Regions from separate parts of the Gracilibacillus phocaeensis genome, predicted to be linked through region 1. Evidence: riboswitches for the same ligand, from Rfam matches in the RefSeq annotation. Region 1 holds a riboswitch; each other region holds the start of a gene.
What was found. Region 1 has a riboswitch for S-adenosylmethionine ahead of E0E32_RS08340 (thiolase family protein). Riboswitches for the same ligand answer to the same signal wherever they lie in the genome.
Positions count from the first base shown of each region.

Region 2: linked by a shared signal. The riboswitch ahead of E0E32_RS02275 (methionine biosynthesis PLP-dependent protein) and the one ahead of E0E32_RS08340 (thiolase family protein) in region 1 are both predicted to bind S-adenosylmethionine.
Region 3: linked by a shared signal. The riboswitch ahead of E0E32_RS14735 (5-methyltetrahydropteroyltriglutamate--homocysteine S-methyltransferase) and the one ahead of E0E32_RS08340 (thiolase family protein) in region 1 are both predicted to bind S-adenosylmethionine.

Region 1 covers NZ_LR131144.1:102,471-104,742, forward strand. Annotated here, with positions in the region: gene yidC (membrane protein insertase YidC) at 1-494, shown strand, start outside; SAM riboswitch class I at 785-894, shown strand; gene E0E32_RS08340 (thiolase family protein) at 970-2,136, shown strand; gene E0E32_RS08345 (acetoacetate--CoA ligase) at 2,133-2,272, shown strand, end outside.
Region 2 covers NZ_LR131141.1:379,505-381,776, forward strand. Annotated here, with positions in the region: gene E0E32_RS02270 (sulfite exporter TauE/SafE family protein) at 1-182, shown strand, start outside; gene E0E32_RS02275 (methionine biosynthesis PLP-dependent protein) at 308-1,393, opposite strand; SAM riboswitch class I at 1,473-1,575, opposite strand; SAM riboswitch class I at 1,737-1,833, shown strand; gene E0E32_RS02280 (inorganic phosphate transporter) at 2,021-2,272, shown strand, end outside.
Region 3 covers NZ_LR131144.1:1,456,219-1,458,490, reverse strand. Annotated here, with positions in the region: gene E0E32_RS14740 (DUF2515 family protein) at 1-542, opposite strand, end outside; SAM riboswitch class I at 642-733, shown strand; gene E0E32_RS14735 (5-methyltetrahydropteroyltriglutamate--homocysteine S-methyltransferase) at 832-1,938, shown strand.

The sequences.
Region 1 (2,272 bases):
TCAAGGAAAAGTATAAAGATAGCAGTAAAGATGTCAATGTGCAAATGCAACAGGAGACGATGCAACTTTATCAGAAACACCAAATCAATCCTTTAGCATCGCTTGGCTGTCTCCCTATTATCATTCAATTTCCGATCTTAATTGGTTTTTACTATGCGATTCGTAGCACACCGGAGATTTCCACTCATTCCTTTTTGTGGTTTAGTCTGGGAGAGGCAAATATCTGGATGGCATTGATAGCCATGGCGGTTTATTTTGTGCAATCAAGAGTGACACAAATGGGTATGGATCCCGCTCAGAAAAAACAAATGGCGATCATTGGTCTGATCTCACCGGTCATGATTGGTCTGGTTTCTTTTGGGGCACCAGCAGCACTTCCGCTGTATTGGACGACGGGTGGCTTGTTTTTAATTGTTCAAACACTGATTTCCAAGAAACTGTATCAACCAGGAACTTTATCCACTGCCATTAGCTATAAATCGAAACAAACATAGAAGGTTATTCAAGAGACAGGGTGGTTTGCCCTGTCTCTTTATTTGTGGATACGGAAATGACGGCCAAAATGAGAGGAGAATCGTAAAAAAAGTCCGTCATCCGCAACGAGATCGCTTTCCTGTTTAAAAATTTTTCGATAATTCTTGACAAGGGTTTTTTCTTGTGATAAAGTATACCATGTTACTTGGTATTATTTGAACGCTTTTTTACTATATTAATAGATGCAGATACAATCAACTCTCTATGTTGCTATAGAGAGTTTTCCAAACTTATAAAATTATATAGAAATATCTTATCCAGAGTGGTGGAGGGACATGGCCCTGCGAAACCCGGCAACCTTTAAGTGCATGCAGCTTAAAAGGTGCTAAATCCATCAGGTATCATCCTGACAGATAAGAAGTGGAACAGTCCTCTTTTTATCGAAAGAGGGCTTTTTTTATTAGATGATCGATAACATAGAACGAGGGGATTATAATGACAGTTGTTATTTTGGATGGGAAACGAACACCTTATGGTAAATGGAATGGGGCATTGGCGGGGTATAACGCTGTATCACTTGCCAGCAAACCATTAACTCATTTAATAGAAAAATATCCGACTCTGGGAACGATTGATGGCGTGATACTGGCACAAGTGATTCAAGCTGGCCAAGGACAGAATCCTGCGAGGCAAGTGGCATTTCAGGCGGGGTTAGACAGTCGGATTCCGGCGATGACAGTAAATAATGTTTGTCTTGGCGGGGTAGCCACCGTGATCGACGCTGTAAGAAGAATCAAACTTGGCGAAGGGAACACCTACATTGTTGGTGGAATGGATTCCATGTCCAACGCTCCTTACGTCATTCCAAAGCCTAAACCCAAAGACTTTGGTCATCAGCAAATGACGGATACCTTGCTTCGAGATGGATTATCCTGCGCCTTGAGTGAACAATCCATGGGCGTGTTGACAGAGCAGTATAACCCATCCTTTCACATTACTAGAGAAGAGCAAGATAACATAGCTTTTTTATCACAAACACGGGCAGCAAAAGCGCGTGACGCTGGACGATTAGCGGAAGAAATCGTGCCGTTTGATCAGGTGTTAGTAGAAGATGAGGGAATACGGCCTCAGACCACATTGGATAAATTAGCAGGTTTGTCACCTGTTTTTGCAAAGGATGGAACGATTACGGCAGGGAACGCTTCACAAATGACGGATGGTGCGAGTGTTGGAATTGTCACTACTTCAGCTAAGGCAGAAGAGTTGAATACGGAGCCACTTGCTTGTGTCAAGGATTGGGCAGAAACTGCAGGGCCAGATACCAGCCTACAAACCAAACCAGCAGATGCCATCGAAATGGTATTAAAACAGCAAAAACTTACCGTGGAAGATATTGATTTATTTGAAATAAATGAGGCATTTGCCAGTGTCGTTATTGCCAGTGCCAATCAATTATCTATTTCCGAGGATAAATTAAATGTAAATGGTGGTGCAATAGCTATTGGTCACCCATTAGGCGGTACCGGTTTCCGACTGGTTCTAACTCTTGCCTACGAATTAAGACGACGAGGTGGGGGGAAAGGAATCGCTGCATTATGTGGTGGTGGCGGACAAGGAATCGCGATATTAATAGAGGTAAATGGGAAAGGGGATAAAGCATGAGTGTGGAAATAAAAGAACGCAATCATCATTTATTATGGGAGCCTACTCAGCAGGATATCGAACAATCAAACTTAAAAAGCTTCGCCACACAAGTGAATCAGCCATTATTCCCTTATGAAAGGTTGCATCGCTGGTC
Region 2 (2,272 bases), on a different contig from region 1:
TTTATATGTCACTTGGCATTATTACAACGGAATCACTAAGCTTTAATGCTCTATTAATTCCCGTTATCTTGATTGGTGCGCTAATAGGTGTGAAAATAATTCAAATCATGCCTCAAAAGGTATTTCAGACATTGGTGTTGTTGTTTGCAGCTATTGGGGCGATTCGGTTATTGTTTGGATGAGGCACTTTCATATGCAAAACGAATGTATTTGATAGAAATCGGCAGAGGCAGGTTTATGTTGCTTCTGCCGATTTCATTTCTTTCATAAATACTTCGGTTATGCACTTCACTGAAGAAGCGTTTATTTAATTCTCTCTCAGTGCCTGCTGAATATCTTCTTTCAAATCTTCCACATGCTCAATACCAACGGAAAAACGAAGTAATTTGTTACAAATCCCACGTTTTTGTAATTCTTCTTGCGGAATATCGGCATGTGTTTGTGTCGTAGGATAAGTAATAAAGCTTTCTACACCACCCAAACTTTCTGCAAAAGAGATAATCTTTAGTTTTTCTAAAAATGAAGCAACCAGCTTATTATCAACTACACGAAAACTAATCATAGCACCTTTTCCTGGATAAAGGACTTCTTCAACTTGTGGTTCTTTGTTTAAAAATGTCACCAGTTCTTGCGCGTTAGCTTGTTGTTGCTCTAGGCGCAGCGGCAATGTCTTCATGCCTCGGATCAACAGCATACAGTCTAAAGGTGACAGTACAGCACCAATGGCATTATGTAAATAGGTAAGTCGCTCTGCTAAGGACTCCTCTTTGACAGCAACGAGTCCTGCTAAGACATCATTGTGTCCACCCAGATATTTAGACGCAGAGTGAATAACAATATCGGCACCCAACAATAGTGGCTGTTGAAGGTAAGGGGTATAGAAGGTATTATCTACAATAAAAAGCAGATGGTGTTTTTTGGCAATAGCAGCCACTTCTTCTATATCAATTTCCATCAATAACGGATTGGTAGGTGTTTCAATGAATAGTGCCTTGGTGTGACTGGTGATTTTTTGTTCTATATCATTGGGATCGGTATAGACTGGCTTTATCTCATATGCCTTTTGTAAATGCTCAAACAAACGATAACTGCCGCCATAGATGTCTTCTGTAACGATAATTTCATCCTGCTGTTTGAATAACGAAAAAATCAATTGAATAGCTGCCATTCCAGAGGCACAGGCAAATCCCCTTACGCCACCTTCCAGCGTGGCAATCGCTTCTTCAACGATTTCCCTGGTAGGATTAGCAGTTCGGGTATAGTCATATCCCGTTGATTGACCAAGGGTTGGGTGTTGATAAGCTGTCGATAGGTATATAGGAGGTTCTACCGCTCCTGTTCGTACGTCCTTGCGATTGCCGATTTGAGCAAGCAATGTTTTCATTCTGTTCATTGGTTTTCATCCTTTCGCTGTAAAAATCAAAAAGAAGTCTTCGATAAGCAGAAGACTTCTTGTGTACTAAGATAGTATTCTCTCATCTGTCGGTAGTTAGCCGCCTGGAATTAGCACCATACATCTGTATGCTGGTTGCTGAGGTGTCATCGGGCCAGTCCCTCTACCTCTCTTGATAAGATTATTATTTATAGGATTTTCATACACGCATCATATCCTATAATGAGGAAGATTACAAGCCTATTTTATAAAATTTTTTGGTTATCCTATTGACAGAAGACGTAGAATCCTTTATATTTAGGATCAACTAATAACAGGAAATAAATGAAAACCTATATTGTTTTTCTTATCCAGAGGGGAGAAGGGAACTGGCCCATTGAATCCCCAGCAACAGGCTTTATGTACTGTGCTAAATCCAGCAAGTAATTGGCAGATAAGAGGTGTACTTCCTACTTAACTGAAGCCAAGTAGGATTTTTTCATTATGAGGTAAAACAAGCAAACGTGTGGGAGTAATGAATAGAAATGGTAGTAAAGAGATTACTACTTCATTTTTTGATCATTAATCCAAGTTTTCTTATCGGTATAAATGAATTAAAGAAATTGATGGACTGAAGGTTGGGATAAGATGTTAACGATCATAGCAATTGTAGCGGCTTGTTTATTTGCTTTTAATATCGGTGCAAGTGGTTCTGCTGCTAGCATGGGGATTGTCTATGGGGCAAAAGTAATTACCAAACGACAACTTGCCCTTCTGTTAGCTGGGATAGGGGCAGTAGTTGGTAGTGTATTCGGAGGACAGTACGTGACAGGTACTCTCGGTAAAGGTATTATCCCTGAAGATATCATGACAGTGAAAGTCGCTTGTATCATTTTATTA
Region 3 (2,272 bases), 1.4 Mb from region 1:
ATCACCCGCTTTTCGATATAGTGTTGTTCATTGATAATCAATGCGGTATTGAGTAAGAAAAGGTCCTTATGTACATGGAAATACTCCCACATGACTTGCATGAAAATGGATATTCCAAAATAAGGTAGTAAATAGCTAAGATCTTTTTGATGACGCAAGCCTTCTGCATACAGTAGTAATTGGGGGTAAGCATCTTGAAAGATTAACCAATTGTTTTTTTCTAATAAGTTGAAAAAATAATGTTGCTGCTGCTCAGACAATAGTTGTCGATAATTGCTGCCTCTTAGATCGGTCATATTCCAACCTGCATTTCTAGAAACCATATGCGCAAGCATGGACCAATTGATTTCAGGATAGTCCAAATAAAAGTCTAGATAAGCCTTTGTCCGAGTCAAATTATTAAGATTGGCTGATTTGGTTTTCCTGACGACTAATCGGATGACATGCTGATCTTCGTGAGAAATTTTTGGGAATGCTTGCTGATTAGAGTTGTTTAACTTTTGTTTAAGCTTTCTGTATTCGTCTGGGATGGAAAGGATCAATTTGCTTACCTCCTTTTTTATAGAAATGTTTAAAAATAGTGTTGAATTCTTTTGATATTTGTAGTATGATTATTTTCATACAATTTTATTACATAGTAATTCTTATCCAGAGAGACGGAGGGATTTGGCCTGATGATGTCTCAGCAACCAGTCTAATCATTAGACACGGTGCTACTTCCAACAGATAAGAAGATTGTTCCCTTATAGTAGTAAAGGGCTTCTTCTTATCAGAAGAGGCCTTTTTTTACTGGATAAGTAACTATACCATAACATAAAAGGAGAGGATAACATGGTAGTGCAAGCAAAAACAGCACCATTTCGAGCCGATCATGTCGGAAGCTTATTAAGAACAGAGAAATTATTACAAGCAAGGAAAGAATATCAAGCTGGTCAGATTACGGATCAGCAATTACGTGAAGTTGAGAATCAGGAAATCAGCTATATTGTAGATAAGCAGATTGAAGTTGGTTTAGAGCTGGTATCTGACGGAGAATTCCGCCGTCGTTTCTGGCATACTGATTTCTTAGAACACCTTCATGGAATCGAAGGATATGTCCCGAATACAGGGTTTATTTTCAATGAAGACGAAGAAACAGAACGCTATGATGTCCGTAATATAGGTAAGGTATCATTTAATCCAGATCACCCTTTCTTACAAGATTTTAAAGAATTTAACGCAATCGTTGATGGCAGAGCAGTTGCTAAACAAACGATACCAAGCCCGAACCAGTTATTTAACCGAAGCATCAGAGATGAAAGTGTTTATCCTGATATAGAGGTCTATGCTCAAGATGTGATCCAGACGTATCGTGATGCAGTTAAGGCATTTTATGATGCAGGGGTTCGCTATCTGCAGTTTGATGATGTGTATATTGCTGGTTTGTCTTCGCCTGATATCCCATTCAATGATGGTGAATTCTCACGTGAATATTTAATCGATTTGGCATTAAAAGTGATCAATGCCGTGTTAGAGGATAAACCGAAAGATTTGGTGGTGACCACTCATTTATGTCGTGGTAATTATCGTTCTAACTGGGCATTTGAAGGAAGCTATGACTTAATTGCACCAACTTTATTCGCCAAAGAAAAGGTAGATGGCTTTTTCCTAGAGTATGATGATGATCGTTCTGGCGGTTTCAAACCTTTAGATCATATCCCAGCAGGCGGACCAAGAGTTGTATTAGGTTTAATCACTTCAAAACATGGTCAGTTGGAAGATAAAGAGACCATTAAACAGAGAGTAGAAGAAGCTTCACAGTATGTTCCATTAGATCAGCTTTGCCTAAGTCCACAGTGTGGCTTTTCTTCCACACATCATGGCAACAAACTAACAGAAGAAGATCAGTGGAATAAACTAAAATATATTGTTGCCCTAGCAGAAGAAATCTGGGGTTAATGAATGAAAAAAAGGTTTTGTATCGAATAGGATACAAAGCCTTTTTCGTTGGGGTGGTTTAGAGCCACTAACGACCAAAAAAGAAGGAATTAAGAAAAACCAGGCAACCCCTGTAAAGCGCTCTACTTTACATCATCCAACGTATCGGTATCGCGGTTTGTTATAGGTAAAAATCATTCCAAGTCCTATTATGTCAAGGGTTATATACATTCTTTGCTTATCAAAAAAATAGTCGTCATATCCATGAGTGGTGGATACTCTTTTTGTTATTTAAATAGGTAGTTTATGTGAAGCATCATTTTGCTACGCTTAAAAACTGGCTCGGTTACGCGGA